DNA from 2 places in the Agarivorans sp. genome. Region 1 is predicted to be linked to the other one. Evidence: predicted binding sites of a transcription regulator. Region 1 holds the regulator's gene; the other holds the start of a gene.
What was found. Region 1 encodes NrdR, which represses ribonucleotide reductase genes. Its sites were predicted from a motif close to AAACACNANATNTNGTGTTT; they were not measured.
Positions count from the first base shown of each region.

Region 2: a site for NrdR is predicted at 2,471-2,490, ahead of nrdA (class 1a ribonucleoside-diphosphate reductase subunit alpha). Genes of this name have one in related genera too.

Region 1 is NZ_JBNKPP010000129.1:3,611-12,597, reverse strand. It holds gene ACQY6Q_RS07620 (ChaN family lipoprotein) at 113-1,087, opposite strand; gene glyA (serine hydroxymethyltransferase) at 1,383-2,636, shown strand; gene nrdR (transcriptional regulator NrdR) at 3,438-3,890, shown strand; gene ribD (bifunctional diaminohydroxyphosphoribosylaminopyrimidine deaminase/5-amino-6-(5-phosphoribosylamino)uracil reductase RibD) at 3,887-5,005, shown strand; gene ACQY6Q_RS07600 (riboflavin synthase) at 5,020-5,673, shown strand; gene ribBA (bifunctional 3,4-dihydroxy-2-butanone-4-phosphate synthase/GTP cyclohydrolase II) at 5,730-6,842, shown strand; gene ribH (6,7-dimethyl-8-ribityllumazine synthase) at 6,941-7,411, shown strand; gene nusB (transcription antitermination factor NusB) at 7,427-7,843, shown strand; gene thiL (thiamine-phosphate kinase) at 7,847-8,824, shown strand; gene ACQY6Q_RS07575 (phosphatidylglycerophosphatase A) at 8,846-8,987, shown strand, end outside.
Region 2 is NZ_JBNKPP010000046.1:7,917-16,903, reverse strand. It holds gene nrdB (class Ia ribonucleoside-diphosphate reductase subunit beta) at 1-68, opposite strand, end outside; gene nrdA (class 1a ribonucleoside-diphosphate reductase subunit alpha) at 118-2,409, opposite strand; gene gph (phosphoglycolate phosphatase) at 2,699-3,373, opposite strand; gene ubiG (bifunctional 2-polyprenyl-6-hydroxyphenol methylase/3-demethylubiquinol 3-O-methyltransferase UbiG) at 3,373-4,095, opposite strand; gene gyrA (DNA topoisomerase (ATP-hydrolyzing) subunit A) at 4,301-6,991, shown strand; gene serC (3-phosphoserine/phosphohydroxythreonine transaminase) at 7,100-8,188, shown strand; gene aroA (3-phosphoshikimate 1-carboxyvinyltransferase) at 8,307-8,987, shown strand, end outside.

The sequences.
Region 1 (8,987 bases):
AAACTAAAGGAAAAATTAGGCATTTACAAATATTTAAGTGCTTATGTTAACATTATCCTAACAAAGGGTGTCGCATATAAGGGACAGCTTCGTTGGTTTTTAAGAATCCAGTTCACTGGCAGCTAGTTTTAGCTTGCTGTTTGATTTGGGCAAATTCGGCGCTGCGGTGTTGTTGATTTTGATAGCGTAGTGGTAAGGCCCGTACAATAATTAAAAAATCACCTTTTTGCTGTTTCTCTACAGCACTTAACCCAGCAAATTCTTGTTCACTTATTGCAATCACCGAACTGACTTTTTGCTGCGGTAAACGTTGTTGTACTCGTGAGTAAGTACCTTGTCTCTGTTCTATGTGAAAGTTGCCTACAGTATGCATGATCTGTTGGCTATTAGTTAACGCTTGCTTTGTAATCGATTCCGCCATGGTGTCATCCCAGCCTAACATCGCAATGAAGTGGTTCTGAGTTTGTTGTTCATCGCCGTGATGGGCGTTGCCAAATAGGCGTTGTTGATAGGCGGGGTCATCTAAGGTCAGCGATTCAGCAAGCAGTCGGCGTTCAGTGGCTGGGAGTTGCTGTAAATAGTCGAGCCCTTGCTGGCCTAAACAGCGAATGTGTTTGTTTGGCGCGTTGGCGGCTATAATGCTGAGTTGTTGTTGTTTTGCAAATTCAACCAAGGGGCGATAGTCGGAGCGATAGTTATCCCAAGCGTGGCTTTGTTTAATTAACCATTCTTCACCGATTTTATTGGCTAGATATTGATCCAATAAGGGTTGTTGGCTGCGGTCAAATTGCTCCATGGACAAGCTGAGCTGGTGGTTTTGCTGATAAAGCGCTTCAAACAGGCGCAATTGAGCTAGATGAATGGCTGGGTGGGTATGGAATTCGCCAAACAGGATGACCTGCGAGTCGGCTAATTGCAGGGCTAAGTGGCTAATGTCGTTAATCTGTTGTTGATGCACCGGGTCGTAAAGCTGAAAGTCATAGTAAGTACTGAGTGCTGTTGGCTCGGCATTGCTGGTGGAGGATGGTGAAACACTACAAGCGCTCAACAGTAAGCTAGTGATGAGCAGGAAAAAACGACGCAGCATAGTTAATACTCTTACTTAAATGATAACTATTATCATTTTATGGTTGTGTGATTGTAAAAGTCACCCTTTATTTAACGTGAATTAATTTCATATTGTTTAAAGCGGTCACTAAGAAAATTGCAAACTGGCGATGGGCTGGGCACACTGCATAGTGAACGCGCTAGTATGATTATAGCCTTGCAGCTAAAGCCTAATAATGGCAGAAAATATTACTGTGATCTGACAGGGAGTCAGGTTAGAATGCGCCTTCGCAAAATCACCCACCAACATGTAACAAAAGAGTCAGGAGATACTGATGTTAAAGCGTGATATGAATATCGCCGATTACGATGCCGAATTATGGCAAGCCATTACCCACGAAGAAGTTCGTCAAGAAGAGCACATTGAGCTGATCGCTTCTGAGAACTACGCCAGCCCACGAGTAATGGAAGCGCAAGGCTCTTACCTTACTAATAAGTATGCAGAAGGTTACCCTGGCAAACGTTACTACGGTGGTTGTGAGTATGTAGATAAAGCTGAAGTGCTTGCCATCGAGCGCGCTAAGCAGCTATTTGGTGCAGATTACGCCAATGTGCAACCTCACGCTGGTTCTCAAGCCAACTCTGCCGTGTTTATGGCACTACTAAATGCAGGTGATACCGTATTAGGTATGAGCCTAGCTCATGGTGGTCACTTGACTCACGGTGCAAGCGTTAGCTTTTCTGGAAAAATTTATAACGCGGTTCAATACGGTATTAACCCTGAAACCGGCGAAATTGACTATGCCGAAGTTGAGCGTTTAGCTAAAGAGCATAAGCCCAAAATGATTATTGCTGGTTTCTCTGCCTATTCTGGCATTGTTGATTGGCAGCGTTTCCGTGATATCGCGGATCAAGTGGGTGCTTACTTGTTTGTTGATATGGCACACATTGCTGGCTTAGTAGCAGCCGGTTTATATCCAAACCCTGTGCCTATTGCCGATGTGGTGACGACCACTACGCATAAAACTTTGGCTGGGCCACGTGGTGGTTTGATCCTAGCGCGTGCTAATGAAGAGATTGAGAAGAAACTTAACTCTGCAGTATTCCCAGGTGGCCAAGGTGGTCCTTTAATGCATGTCATTGCTGCTAAAGCGGTGGCCTTTAAAGAGGCAATGGAGCCTGAATTTAAGCAATACCAACAAAATGTGTTGGATAACGCCAAAGCGATGGTAGAAGTACTACAGCAACGTGGCTACAAAATTGTTTCAAATGGCACACAAAACCACTTGTTCTTGGTCGATTTAATCGACAAAGACATTACCGGTAAAGATGCAGATGCAGCTTTAGGGCGTGCCAATATCACGGTAAACAAGAACTCGGTTCCCAATGATCCTCGCTCACCATTTGTGACCAGCGGTTTGCGCATTGGTACTCCTGCTATCACTCGTCGCGGCTTAGATGTGGCGGCCTCTAAAGAGCTAGCCGGTTGGATTTGTGACGTATTGGACAATTTACAGGACGAAGCGGTTATTGAACGCGTTAAAGGCCAAGTATTGGCACTTTGTAAGCGTTTCCCTGTTTACGGATAAGTATTAGTAGTTAGCCTAGGGACTAGGCGCTAATAGTTAAGAAAGGAGGCTTAGGCCTCCTTTTTGTGTTTTTGTAGGATAATTTTGCTGTGGATCAAAGTCGCAGACCAATGAGAGAATAAACTGGTTGTTGACTCCTGTGTCAGTAGTTGGTATTGAATTTGCACTAAGTTAACAAACTGATTAATGAGTCAAATTATCGGCGATGCTGGCAATTTGCATGAATAAAGAGAGAACAGAAATGGATATGAATCCCATCACCAATGCGAAACGACAATTGATTCTACAGTTTGTTATTTGGGGAGGCTTTATTGCTCTAGTCTTACTGTAGTTTCGTTTAAGTTTGTCGTGCTTCCTGGCAATGGACTTGCCAAGGCAATGGCTTAGCTGGCTTAGTTGCATCGGCTTTACGGGCCGTTTGAGTCATATTTTACTGTAACTTTAGCCTGTTAGCCGCAGCCATAAATCTCCGGCTCGTTGATCATCTAATATTTGGCTTTAGTTGCTAGCTTTGCTTCTTCATAAACAGTAGGGCTTTTTACTTTAATAGATGTTGTTAATAGGTTCTTTGGGTTTTGTGGCTAGCTAGTAAAAACAATCATTCCTAAGTAATCATTTTACCTTTTATTTAAACCTTTCCTCCTCAATTGCTTAGTTTGTTTAGTCATAGCGGCTTGCTTTAGTTAAGGCTATCAGCGGTGCAGGGAAATATTGACTTGGGTTGAATTATTCAAGGCTTCAGCCTGTACCTAAAGCGGCTTAGCGGCTAAAATCGCCGCATATTCGTTACAGGAATTAACTATGTATTGCCCATTTTGCTCTGCTCATGAAACTAAAGTTATTGATTCTCGGTTAGTTGCCGATGGGCATCAGGTACGACGACGACGCGAATGTTTGGAATGTCATGAGCGTTTTACCTCGTTTGAAATTGCCGAACTGGTCATGCCTAGGGTTATCAAGGGTAATGGGGTGAGAGAGCCCTTTGACGAAGATAAGTTGCGCGCTGGAATGATGCGGGCTTTGGAAAAACGCCCGGTGAGTGTTGATCAAGTCGAACAAGCAGTGAACAAGATTAAATCACAATTACGTGCCACCGGTGAGCGTGAAGTGGAAACCAAGTTCATTGGTAATCTCGTAATGGAAGCCTTAATTAATTTGGATAAGGTGGCCTATGTGCGTTTTGCCTCGGTTTACCATTCTTTCGAAGATATTAAAGAGTTCAGTGAAGAAATCGCCAAGTTGGAAAAGAAGTGAGTTTTAGTATTGATGACTGCCGTTATATGGCTCGTGCCATCGGCTTGGCTAAACGGGGGCGCTATACCACCGCTCCCAATCCCAATGTGGGTTGTGTATTAGTCAAAAACGGCGAAGTCATTGGTGAAGGTTATCACCGTAAAGCCGGTGAAGGCCATGCTGAAGTCAACGCTGCCGCAGCGGCAAAGGCGCGCGGTTATAGCCTGCAAGGCGCAAGTTGTTATGTTACTTTAGAGCCCTGTAGTCATGTTGGTCGAACGCCGGCTTGTGCCGACATGCTAGTGGAGCAGGGAGTGGCTGAAGTGGTGGTCGCCATGGTCGACCCCAACCCTCAGGTCGCAGGCAGAGGGATCGCTCGTTTACAGCAAGCGGGCATAGTGGTGCGCAGCGGTTTAATGGAGCAAGCAGCGCGTGAGCTTAACCCCGGCTTTTTAAGCCGAATTGAGCGTAAGCGACCCTTTATTCGGCTTAAGCTGGCGGGCTCTATCGATGCTAAAACGGCTTTAGCTAACGGCGAGAGTAAGTGGATTAGCTCGGCCTATTCACGTAGTGATGTGCAACGTGAGCGGGCGGCTAGCCATGCAATTATATCCACTGCTGCAACGGTGATTCGCGATAACGCCAGCCTAAATGTGCGCCATGGCGAATTAGGCAGCCTAGCGGAACAACTGACGCAAGCTGAGCTACGCCAGCCTATTCGTATTGTACTGGACCGCCAGCAACGCTTATCTAAGGCATCAACACAATTAAATATTTTTAAACAGCCGCAGAATTTATGGGTAGCTAGCACTCAGCATCAAAACGGCTTACCAGCGGCTAAACAATTGTTAGTTTCTTCAGACGATGCCGACTTAAGCGCATTGATGCGGCAATTGGCTGAAGCGGAAATAAATGATTTATGGGTTGAAGCGGGAGCCAAATTTGCCGCCGCTTTGATTGAACAAAACTTGGTAGACCAATTGATTTGTTATCAAGCGGGCTTACTAATGGGAGCCGATGCGCACAGTTTGGTTGGCTTAGGCGGTTATACACAAATGTCTCAGCTAAATTCTTGGCGCTGTCTTGAAACGCGGCGTATTGGCCCCGACATAAAGACTATCTGGATCCCTCAATAATCGAGCACAGCAAGATGTTTACAGGAATAGTAGAAGCCCTCGGCACGATTAAAAGTGTTGATAAACGCAGTGGCGATGTTCGCTTGAAAATCGCTTGCCCCACACTGGATATGTCTGATGTGCATTTAGGCGACAGTATTGCGGTCAGTGGTATTTGTTTAACCGTGGTTGAATTTGGCCAAGATTATTTTTGCGCCGATGTTTCCACCGAAACCTTGAGTTTAACTTCGCTGGCTAAGTGTAAGCAGGGGGACTGGGTTAATCTTGAAAAAGCCATGTTAGCGACCAGTCGCTTTGGTGGACACATTGTCAGTGGTCATGTTGACGGCCTTGCCGAAGTCAACAGTATTAGCCCCAGCGCACGTGCCGTTAATATATGGCTAACAGTACCAAATGAATTAGCTCGTTACATCGCTCACAAGGGCTCGGTTACGGTAGATGGCATTAGCTTAACGGTGAATCAGGTAGAGCAGCAACAGCTGCGCTTAACTATTATTCCGCATACCGCGGAACAAACTACCATTGCCAGTTGGGTGGTGGGGCAAAAAATCAATCTAGAAGTGGATGTTATTGCCCGCTATGTCGAACGGCTGGTCGGTTACGCGGAACAAGCTCAACCCTCTAAAATTAACAGCGCATTCCTAGCTCAGCATGGCTTTATTAAGTAGCTGGCTTAAAATGTTGGAACAACAGTAAATATGCCTCAAAGGTAAGTAAGGTTGCTCTGTCATTAAGCAGTATCGAAGAAATTATTGAAGATTTACGTCATGGTAAAATGGTGGTTCTCATGGATGATGAAGATCGTGAGAATGAAGGCGATTTGATTATGGCGGCCGACATGGTAACGCCAGAGGCGATTAATTTTATGGCGACCTATGGGCGCGGTTTAATTTGTTTGCCTATGACCAAACAGCGCTGTCAGCAGTTGAAATTACCATTAATGGTAGACGTTAATACCGAACAGTTTTCCACCAATTTTACCGTGTCTATTGAGGCGGCGCAGGGCGTTACAACTGGTATTTCTGCAGCCGACCGCGCTCGAACTGTGCAGGCTGCGGTAGCGCGCGATGCCAAACCCAGTGATATTGTGATGCCAGGGCATATTTTCCCGTTGATGGCACAAGAAGGTGGCGTATTAACCCGTGCAGGCCATACCGAAGCGGGGACAGATTTAGCCCGTTTAGCAGGCCGCGAACCGGCCGCCGTTATTGTTGAAATATTAAATCAAGATGGCACCATGGCGCGTCGCCCCGATTTGGAAAAGTTTTGTGAAGCACATGGCTTGAAGATGGGCACTATCGCTGACTTGATTGAGTACCGTAACAATAACGAAACCACCATCGAGCGGGTTTCTGAATGTCATATGCCTAGCCGTTACGGTGATTTTAAGTTAATTACCTACCGCGATACCATTGACCAAAAAGTACATTTTGTGATGCAGGCGGGACAAGTTGATCCTAATCAAGCAACCTTGGTCCGGGTGCATTTGCATAACCCTTTCAGCGACTTACTTGGCAGCGACCGAGCTGGGCGAATGAGCTGGCCAATTGATAAGGCTTTGGAAAAAATCGCTAAAGAAAATGGCGTTATGGTGTTATTGAGTACCGATGATGACGCCGATAACTTGCTTGAGCAGGTGAAAGCTTTTGCCTTGGAAGACCGCGGTCAAACACCAACTAAGAAACAGCAGCAGACCGCTTCACGCACCGTGGGGGTGGGCTCGCAAATATTGGCCGATTTAGGGGTCAGTAAAATGCGTCTGTTAAGTTCACCCAAACGTTACCATGCGCTTTCTGGCTTTGGCTTAGAAGTGATTGAATATATCGACCAAGAATAAGCCGGAGTGCTTAAAAATTTTAATAAGGGTCTATTGAATTAGTTGTGCTAGAATAGCGCGATTTTTTTGATGGACTCAAAGAAAAGGCAGAATTAAGAATGAAAGTAATCGAAGCAAATTTGGCTGCGCCGAATGCGAAAGTCGCCATTGTGATAGCGCGTTTTAATAGTTTTATTAACGAAAACCTATTGTCGGGTGCTGTAGATACTTTAACTCGTCAGGGTGGAGTTAATGATGACAACATCACGGTAGTTCGAGTACCTGGTGCGGTTGAAATTCCGTTAGCGGTTAAGCGTATTGCTGCTAGCAAAAAATACGATGCTATTATTGCTTTGGGTACGGTAATTCGTGGTGGTACTTATCACTTTGAATTAGTGGCTAACGAATGCCATAAAGGTTTAGCGCAGGTAATGATGGAATACGATATTCCAGTCACCTTTGGCGTACTAACCACTGAGTCTATCGAGCAAGCGATTGAACGCGCTGGCACTAAAATGGGTAATAAAGGTACCGAAGCCGCCCTAAGCGCTTTGGAAATGATTAACTTAGTTAGTCAGATCGAAGTTTAATTTGAGGATCTCTCTGTGAAACCAGCTGCACGCCGTAAAGCGAGGCAATTTGCTACTCAAGCAATTTATCAATGGCAAGTGACCAAGGACAGCGTTGCTAACATCGAACATCAGTTCTTAACCGAACAGGATATGAGCAAAGCTGATGTTCCGTATTTTTCTACTTTGCTGACCGGTGTAGTTGGTAATAGTGAGAAGCTAGACGCTGCAATGAGCTCATCATTGTCTCGTAAGCTAGAAGAATTGGATATCGTAGAGCATGCCATTTTATTGATTGGTGTCTACGAACTGTTAATGGTGAGTGATGTTCCCCCTAAAGTGGTGATCAACGAAGCTATTGAGCTGGCGAAATCATTTGCTGCAGAAGATAGCCATAAATTTGTTAATGGTGTGCTAGATAAAGTACTTCGTCTGCAACAGTTCAAGTCTTAAGTAATGCGTTCTCAATCATCCTTGGGTGAATTTGACATTATTGAAAAGTACTTCCGGCAAAGCTCGCCACGCCAAGATGTAGTGTTAGGCGTTGGCGATGATGCTGCGCTGGTAGCTGCACCAGAAAATAGTCAAATTGCTATTTCAACCGACACCTTGGTTGAAGGCATTCACTTCTTTGCCGATATACCTCCTCGCGCCCTGGGGCATAAAGCCCTAGCTGTCAATTTAAGTGATATGGCTGCGATGGGAGCTGAACCTCGTTGGGTGACGCTGGCACTGACTTTACCCGAGGTGAATGAGGATTGGCTGGCGCAATTTAGCAAGGGCTTTTACGACTTAGCCGAATATTTTAATGTTAGCCTGATTGGTGGCGATACTACCAAAGGGCCACTAAGCATTACTGTTACGGTTCATGGTGTGGTACCTAGCGGTAAGGCTTTACGTAGAAATGGCGCGAAACCTGGTGATTGGCTCTACGTTACCGGCAACTTAGGTGACTCTGGCCTAGCCTTGGCTCATTTACAGCAAAAACTCAGTTTAACGCCTCAGCAATTTGAGCTGTGTCTAAAGCAGCATTATTACCCACAACCTCGGGTATTGGCCGGTTACGGGCTGCGTGATATTGCTTCGGCAACTATTGATATTTCTGATGGTTTAGCCAACGACTTAAGGCATATTCTTCGTCAAAGTGGCTGTTCAGCTAGTTTAAAGTTAGAGCAGTTACCACTTTCCGAAACCATGACCGAGGCGGTAGGTTTAGACCAAAGCTTTCAATTGGCGCTTTGTGGCGGAGAAGATTACGAGCTTTGCTTTACTGTTCCAGAATCAAATAAAGGCTCGGTCAATACTTCCTTGTCGTACAGCGGCGTCCCTTATACCTGCATTGGTCAGCTAGCCTCTGGGCAAGGTGAAATTAAGTTGCAGTATCAAGGTAAACCTTATCAATTCGAACCCAGTGGTTGGGATCACTTTAACTAATCCTCGTTATAGAGCAGCACTATGGATAAGGCTTTAGCCCGTTTAAGTTTACGTAACCCCCTACATTTATGCGCCCTTGGCTTAGGTAGCGGCTTAAGCCCTAAGGCACCCGGCACCGCGGGCACAGTGGCAGCCATTCCTTTGTATTTGCTGTTAGCTCAGC
Region 2 (8,987 bases), on a different contig from region 1:
GGCTGACCAAAGAACATCGGTTCTTTGGTGGCGTCGTTGGCATTTTGAGTAAAAATTGAGTAGCTCATCTACATTTTTCCTAAAAATTCATTGTGCGCAGCTGCGCGTAAACATGACTTAAATCTTACAAGCACCGCCGGCGCAATCATCATCTTCTACCACCACAACCGTTTTGTTGTCGTTGTATTGGTCGCTGGCTCCATCACGGGTATTGTGATAGTACAGTGTTTTTACCCCATATTTGTAGGCCGTAAGCAAATCGGCCAACAGCGTTTTCATTGGCACTCGGTTATTCGGGAAGCGGCTAGGGTCATAGTTGGTATTGGCCGAGATACTTTGGTCGACGAACTTCTGCATTAGGCCAACCACCTGTAAATAACCGTTGTTGCTAGGAATATCCCATAACAATTCGTAGTTATCTTTTAAGCGGTCAAATTCGGGTACAACTTGTTTTAAAATGCCGTCTTTACTGGCTTTAACGCTGATGTAACCCCGAGGCGGCTCAATACCATTGGTGGCGTTAGAGATTTGACTCGAGGTTTCTGAAGGCATTAAGGCTGAAAGGGTAGAGTTACGTAAACCGTAAGTCACAATTTCTTGGCGTAGCTCTTCCCAGTCGTAATGCAATGGTTCATCACAAAGCTGATCCAAGGCCTTCTTATAGGTATCAATTGGCAAAATGCCTTGTGAGTAAGTGGTCTCGTTGAACATCGGGCAAGCGCCTTGCTCTTTGGCTAAACGCATCGATGCTTTTAATAACCAGTATTGAATCGCTTCAAAGGTGCGGTGAGTGAGGTTGTTAGCGCTGCCATCACTGTATTTCACTCCGTTTTTAGCTAAATAGTAGGCGTAGTTAATCACACCGATACCTAGAGTACGGCGGCCATCAGAGCCCTTCTTAGCTGCTTTGATGGGATAATCTTGGTAATCCAGTAGGCTATCTAAGGCACGTACCGCTAAGTCTGACAACTCTTCGAGTTCATTTAGATCTTTGATTGCGCCTAGGTTAAAGGCCGACAAAGTACATAGTGCAATTTCACCGTTTTCATCATGAACGTGTTGCAGAGGTTTAGTAGGCAGGGCAATTTCTAAACATAAATTAGATTGACGCACTGGTGCCTGAGCCGGATCAAACGGGCTGTGGGTATTACAATGGTCCACGTTTTGAATGTAAATACGACCGGTTGAGGCTCGCTCTTGCATCAGTGTCGAGAACAAGTCGGCGGCTTTAATCGATTGCTTACGAATACTTGGGTCTTGCTCATATTGTTCGTATAAGCGTTCAAATGTTTCTTGGTCTTCGAAGAAGGCGTCGTATAAGCCTGGAACATCACTGGGTGAGAACAGGGTAATGTTGCCGCCTTTCACTAGGCGTTGGTACATCAACTTGTTGAGCTGAACCCCGTAATCCATGTGACGAACTCGGTTGTCATCAACCCCGCGGTTATTTTTCAATACTAATAGCGATTCCACCTCTAAATGCCAGAAAGGATAGAAAATGGTGGCAGCACCGCCGCGCACGCCGCCTTGAGAACAACACTTAACCGCCGTTTGAAAATACTTATAGAAAGGAATACAGCCGGTGTGGAAGGCTTCACCACCACGGATTTCACTTCCTAGGGCGCGAATTCGGCCAGCGTTAATACCAATACCGGCACGTTGCGATACATAAGTTACAATCGATGAAGCGGTAGCGTTAATCGACTCTAAGCTGTCCCCACATTCAATCAGTACACATGAGCTGAACTGACGTGTTGGGGTACGCACGCCTGACATAATTGGCGTAGGTAAAGAAATTTTGAACTTAGAGGTGGCATCGTAAAAACGACGAATGTATTCCAAACGTACTGATTTGTCGTAGTGAGCAAACAGGCAGGCCGCCACCAAAATGTATAAAAACTGGGCGCTTTCAAAAATTTCACCGGTTACTCGGTTTTGTACTAAGTATTTACCTTCTAATTGCTTCACCGCGGCATAGGAGAAGTCCATATCACGCCAATGGTCGATGAACTCATCCATTTGGGCAAATTCTTCAGGGCTGTAGTCGCGCAACAAGTGCATGTCGTAACGCCCCGCTTCACATTGCTTAACAACGTGGTCGTAAAGCTTGGGTGGCTCAAACTGTCCGTAGGCTTTCTTACGCAGGTGAAAAACCGCTAGTCGTGCAGCTAGGTATTGATAATCAGGGGTTTCTTGAGAGATTAAATCGGCAGCCGATTTAATAATGGTTTCATGAATGTCTTTGGTCGCCATCCCGTTGTAAAACTGAATATGAGATTTTAACTCTACCTGTGATACCGATACGTTCTTCAGGCCTTTTGCTGCCCAGGTTATAACGCGGTGAATTTTGTCCAAATTGATGGCTTCTTGTTTACCGCTGCGTTTGGTTATCAGAAGATCTTTATTCATGAAGGGAGGGCCCTATTATCCTAATTTTGCGACGAAGTATCTAGTGTTGGTGTTTTCACTTACCCACTAGATATAGTGTTTCAAAAAACTATTGATACAAGATAATGAGGTTTTGGCTTTTTCGCAAGGTCTAGCAAAAAGGAAAAATTGTGTATAACTTGAAGATAAGTTAGTTGTGTTAGTGTTCACTAACTTCCTTTGGTTTTACCTGAGAGTACTGAGATGAATGCAAGCGTTTTTTTAAAGAAAAATGAATAAAAATAATTTATTTTTTAAAACTTGAGCTTGCTTACAATTCACTCAACCAAGCTTGAATACTTTGCTGCAACTGCTCGCTTTTAGAGCAATGTAAATCGGCCTGCCACTGCTCGATTTTATCTTGCTCGGACAAATACCCCCACAGTGCCAGCAAGGTTGTCATATTACTATTTCTACCCGCTTCTATATCGCGCTCCGCGTCTCCCACATATAAGCAGTGCTGTGGCGCAATACCAAGTTTTTCACAGGCTAACAACATCGGGGCCGGATCGGGCTTACGCTGCGCTAGGGTATCGCCGCCAATCAATACTGCTGATTGTTCGAATTCGACAAAGTGAGCCAATAAGAGCTTGCTTAAGTGCTCTGGTTTATTGGTCACCACTCCCCAAGGGATTTGTTGCTGATTTAACCACTGTAGCGCTTGGCGTATGCCAGGGAAAAAATCGGTACCTTGGCAGATGTACTGTTGATAATAGTCAAGTAGTTGTTGGCGCAATTGGTTCTGAGCTTGCTCTGCCCAAGCTTCGCCAAATCCTGCTTTTAATAAGCCGATGGCGCCGTGGGAGCTTAGCTGGCGAGCTTGCTCTAGGCTCAGTGGTGCTTGTTGGTGTTGGCTTAATACAAAGTTGGCGGCAGCGCCTAAGTCTGGCGCCGTATCTAGTAGGGTGCCATCTAAATCAAATAAAACGGCGACTTGCTTAGTCATTAAGCCTCCGGTTTCGCCAGTTGCACCATGTAGTTCACATCAACATTGCGGCTGAGGCGGAAGTGTTCAATCACTGGGGTGTATTGTACTCCGCTAATGGATTCGCTGTGCAGCCCCTGCTGGTCGGCCCAAGCGAGCAGTTCTGAGGGACGAATAAACTTATCGTGCTGGTGGGTTCCATTGGGCACTATTTTGAGTAGTTTTTCGGCCGCCAAAATCATATACAAATAGGCTTTTGGGGTGCGGTTGATGGTGGATACAAATAACTTTCCACCGGGTTTAAGCATGCTGGCGCAGGCCGCTATGACCGAGCTAGGGTCGGGCACATGTTCAAGCATTTCCATGCAAGTAATCACATCATAAGCTCGCTGGTGCTCTTCGGCGTGGGCTTCAGCGGTGGTTTGCTGGTAGCTCAATTGAACGCCGCTTTCCAAGGCGTGTAGTTTGGCCACTTGGATTTGCTCTTCGCCCATATCGATAGCGCTGACCGTGGCGCCGCGCTGAGCCATGCTTTCTGCGAGGATCCCGCCACCACAACCTACATCGAGTATGTTTTTGCCAAACAGACCATTAGCGCCGCGCTCAATATAATCTAAACGTAAAGGGTTTATTTGATGCAGGGTTTTGAACTCACCTTGCTTATCCCACCATCGAGAGGCTAAACCGGCAAAATGGGCGATTTCTTGGTGGTCAACATTTTGCGTCGTTGTTGTCGCTTGCATTGGCTTGCTAATCCGCTTCAGTATTTTTAAGCATTATAAGAACTTGAGACGAGCAGTCACTAGCTTTTATCCAATTCTCAGCTTTTTTCATTTTTCTCACTTAAAAGAGCGACATCAAGCCTGTTAAGGGCGTGATTTTATGGTAAAGTTTGCGATTACGCTGAGTAATTGTAAAAAGCAATAAAAACGAAGGATTTTGTCGTCTATGAACGATCTTGCAAAAGAGATTACGCCGGTCAATATCGAGGATGAGCTAAAGAGCTCATATCTTGATTATGCCATGAGCGTTATTGTTGGGCGTGCCTTGCCAGATGTACGTGATGGTTTGAAACCAGTGCATCGCCGGGTGCTTTACGCAATGAACGTATTAGGTAATGACTGGAATAAACCCTATAAAAAATCTGCCCGTGTGGTAGGTGACGTAATTGGTAAATATCACCCTCATGGTGATAGTGCTGTTTACGATACGATTGTTCGTATGGCGCAGCCGTTTTCGCTGCGTTACATGTTGGTAGATGGTCAGGGTAACTTTGGTTCGGTCGATGGCGATTCTGCCGCGGCGATGCGTTATACCGAAATCCGTATGGATAAATTGGCTCACTCTTTGTTGGCTGATTTAGATAAAGAAACAGTTGATTTCGTTCCCAACTACGATGATACCGAACAAATCCCCGAGGTTTTACCGACCCGCATTCCTAACTTGTTGGTGAACGGTTCTTCAGGTATTGCCGTAGGTATGGCAACCAACATTCCACCACATAACTTAAACGAAGTGATCAATGGCTGTTTGGCCATGGTGGAAAATCCAGATATTACGATTGACGAGTTGATGGAATACATTCCCGCACCTGACTTCCCTACTGCGGGTATCATTAATGGTCGGGCAGGCGTAATCCAAGCCTATCGCACTGGTCGCGGTAAAGTTTCCATTCGCGCTAAAGCCGAAGTGGTCACCGAAAACAATGGTAGAGAAACTATCATTGTTCACGAAATTCCTTACCAAGTGAACAAGGCTCGACTAATCGAAAAAATGGCCGAGCTGGTAAAAGATAAGAAATTGGAAGGTATTTCTGCGCTGCGCGATGAGTCTGATAAAGAGGGCATGCGCATAGTTATTGAACTGAAGCGCGATGCAGTGGGTGAGGTGGTGTTAAATAACCTTTACTCACAAACTCAAATGCAGGTGTCTTTCGGTATGAACATGGTGGCTTTAGATAATGGCCAACCTAAAGTGTTCAACCTGCAAGAAATGCTCGAATGCTTTATTCGTCACCGCCGTGAGGTGGTCACTCGTCGTACCGTTTACGAACTACGTAAAGCTCGCGACCGTGCTCACATCCTTGAAGGTTTGGCGATCGCCCTAGCTAACATTGATGAAATCATAGAATTAATTAAGACCTCGCCGACTCCTAGCGAAGCTAAGGCTGCCTTAGTGGCTAAAGGTTGGGACCTAGGTGCAGTGTCAGCGATGTTAGAGCGCGCCGGTGATGATGCGGCTCGTCCAGATTGGTTAGAGCCGGAATTCGGTGTGCGTGAAGGTCAGTATTTCCTAACTGAAATTCAAGCGCAGGCGATTCTGGATTTACGCTTGCACAAGTTAACTGGTCTAGAACACGAAAAAATTATTGGCGAATATAAGGATCTGTTGGAACTTATTGCCGAGTTACTGTACATCTTAAATAATTCTGAACGTTTGATGGAAGTGATTCGTGACGAACTTATAGAAGTGCGTGAGCAGTTTGGTGACGAGCGTCGTACCGAAATTTCAGCCAATAGCGCAGATATTTCTTTAGAAGATCTGATCAACGAAGAAGATGTGGTAGTGACGCTATCCCACGAAGGTTACGCTAAGTATCAGCCGCTGACTGAGTACGAATCTCAACGCCGCGGTGGTAAAGGTAAAGCGGCGACCAAGATGAAGGATGAAGACTTCATCGAGAAATTATTGGTGGCCAATACCCATGATACCGTGTTGTGTTTCTCAACAGTGGGTAAAGTTTACTGGTTGAAAGTGTATCAATTGCCGTTAGCCAGCCGTCAGGCACGTGGTAAGCCAATTGTTAACTTGCTGCCGCTTAGCGATGACGAGCGTATCACCGCTATCTTGCCGGTACGTGAGTACCAAGAAGATAAATTTGTGCTATTTGCTACTGCCAACGGTACAGTGAAGAAAACACCACTCACTGCCTTTAAACGTCCATTGTCTAGCGGTATTCGTGCGATTAACTTGCACGATGACGATAGCCTGATTGGTGTTGATATTACCGACGGAAACAGCGAAATTATGTTGTTCTCTGACGCTGGTAAGGTAGTACGTTTCAACGAGAAACAACGCGACAGCGAAACGGGTGCGGTGAAGCTTGATCCAGAAACGGGTGAAGAGCTACTGGCACTGCGTCCAATGGGACGTACCGCTGCCGGGGTGCGTGGTATCTCTCTTGAAGAAGGCCAAAAAGTTGTATCGCTGATTGTTCCTGTGGGGGATGGCGACATTCTTACTGCTACCGAAAATGGTTACGGTAAACGTACTAGTTTGGCAGAATACCCAGCTAAGAGTCGTGCAACCAAAGGCGTGGTGTCCATAAAAGTGAGCGAGCGTAACGGCCTTGTGGTGGGAGCCATTCAGGTAACTGAAGCGCAGGAGATGATGCTCATCACTAATGGCGGCACCTTGGTGCGGACTCGAGTTAACGAAGTGTCACTGGTGGGACGTAATACCCAAGGTGTGAGATTAATTCGTACCGCTGAAGATGAAAAAGTGGTTGGGCTTCAGCGGATTGAAGAAATTGAAGACGATGAACTCGACGATATTGATGAAACTAACAACCCTGAGGGTGCTGTTCAGCCTGAGGCACCAGAGACTGGTGGTGACGTTGATAGCGACCAAGACGCGTAGTTTTCTCTAAGGTAAACAACGGGCGGCTTTTAGCCGCTCGTTTTAGTTTTAAAACAAGACGTGAACCACTAAAGTGGTCGAACACAACATAGTAGTAAGAGATTTATGATGGATAAAATCTATAATTTTTGTGCGGGTCCAGCGATGTTGCCTGAAGCAGTGATGCAACAAGCGCAAGCTGAGTTTTGTAATTGGCAAGATTTGGGTGTGTCGGTGATGGAAGTGAGCCATCGCGGCAAGGAATACATCGCCATGGCGGCGCAAGCCGAGCAAGATTTACGTGATTTATTGGCGATTCCAGATAATTATAAAGTGTTGTTTTGTCAGGGCGGAGGTCGTGGGCAATTTGCCGCTGCGCCACTTAATTTATTAGGAGACAAACAATCCATCAGCTACATCACTACTGGCCAATGGTCTAAGAGTGCAGTAGCAGAAGGTGAGAAGCACGCTAAAGCGCATGTCTTTGATGCCATCACTCAAAACGAACAGGGCCAATTTTTGGTGAAGCCCAGCCAACAATGGCAAATCGACCAAGATTCGGCCTACCTACATTACTGCCCCAATGAAACCATTGAAGGTATCGCCATTGATGAGATCCCAGAAGTGGGCGACATGGTATTAGTGGCCGATTTCTCATCCACCATTTTGTCGCAGCCTATCGATGTGAGTAAGTTTGGGGTGATTTATGCCGGGGCACAAAAGAACATTGGTCCATCGGGTTTGGCCATTGCCATTGTCCGTGAGGACTTGTTAGGTAAGGCTCATCCTTTAACGCCAAATATCTTTAACTATGAGATATTAGCGGGTAGCGACTCAATGTTTAATACGCCGCCTACCTATTCTTGGTACTTGGCTGGCCTGGTATTCAAGTGGCTGAAGGCCCAAGGAGGCCTAAGCGCGATGGCGCAGAAAAACACTGCTAAAGCTGAGCTTTTGTACTCATTTATTGATAACAGCGACTTCTACCAAAACAACGTTGCACCGCAAAACCGTTCTAAAATGAACGTGCCATTCCAACTCGCTAACGAGCAATTAGATGCGGCCTTCCTTGCCGAGTCTGCCGCTGCGGGTTTACTTACTTTGAAAGGCCATCGTTTGGTTGGCGGGATGCGCGCTAGTATTTATAACGCAATGCCGATTGAAGGGGTGCAAGCTCTGGTTGATTTTATGGCTGATTTTGCCAAGCGTAACAGCTAGTTGAGGCAAAGTTGTCCGCGTTTTTTGCGGCTTAGCTGTATTGGCTAAGCGCAAAAAACAACAGTTATTTCAGCCGTTAGCCTTTGAGTTAGCGAGCATTAATTAAAGATTTGGATCCATGGAACAATTAACTTTACAGCCGATTTCGCGCATCAATGGTGAAATTAATTTGCCAGGCTCAAAAAGCGTGTCTAACCGGGCCTTGTTGCTAGCGGCTCTAGCAGAAGGCGAAACGGTATTAAGCAACCTGTTAGACAGTGACGATATTCGTCATATGTTAAATGCACTTAAAAAACTGGGTGTGGATTATCAGCTATCTGATGATCGAAGCCGCTGCCGCGTTAATGGTTTAGGTCGTGCCTTTGTTCTCGAACAGGCCGAAGAGTTATTTTTAGGTAACGCAGGAACCGCTATGCGCCCCTTGTGCGCTGCCTTATGCTTGAGTCAGGGTGAGTTTACTTTAACCGGCGAGCCGCGCATGGAAGAGCGCCCGATCGGTGCTTTAGTTGATGCGCTTCGCCAAGTTGGCGCCGATGTCAGTTACCTAAAGAATGAAGGTTATCCGCCGCTGGCGATTAAAGGCACTGGCCTACAGGGCGGAAAAGTTGCTATAGATGGTTCGGTATCTAGCCAGTTTTTAACTGCCTTTTTGATGGCCGCGCCTTACGCACAACAAGATGTTGAAATCAGCATCATTGGTGATTTGGTGTCTAAACCTTATATCGACATTACCTTGAAGATGATGGCCGCCTTTGGTGTTGAAGTTGAGAATCATAACTACCAACGCTTTGTGGTGAAA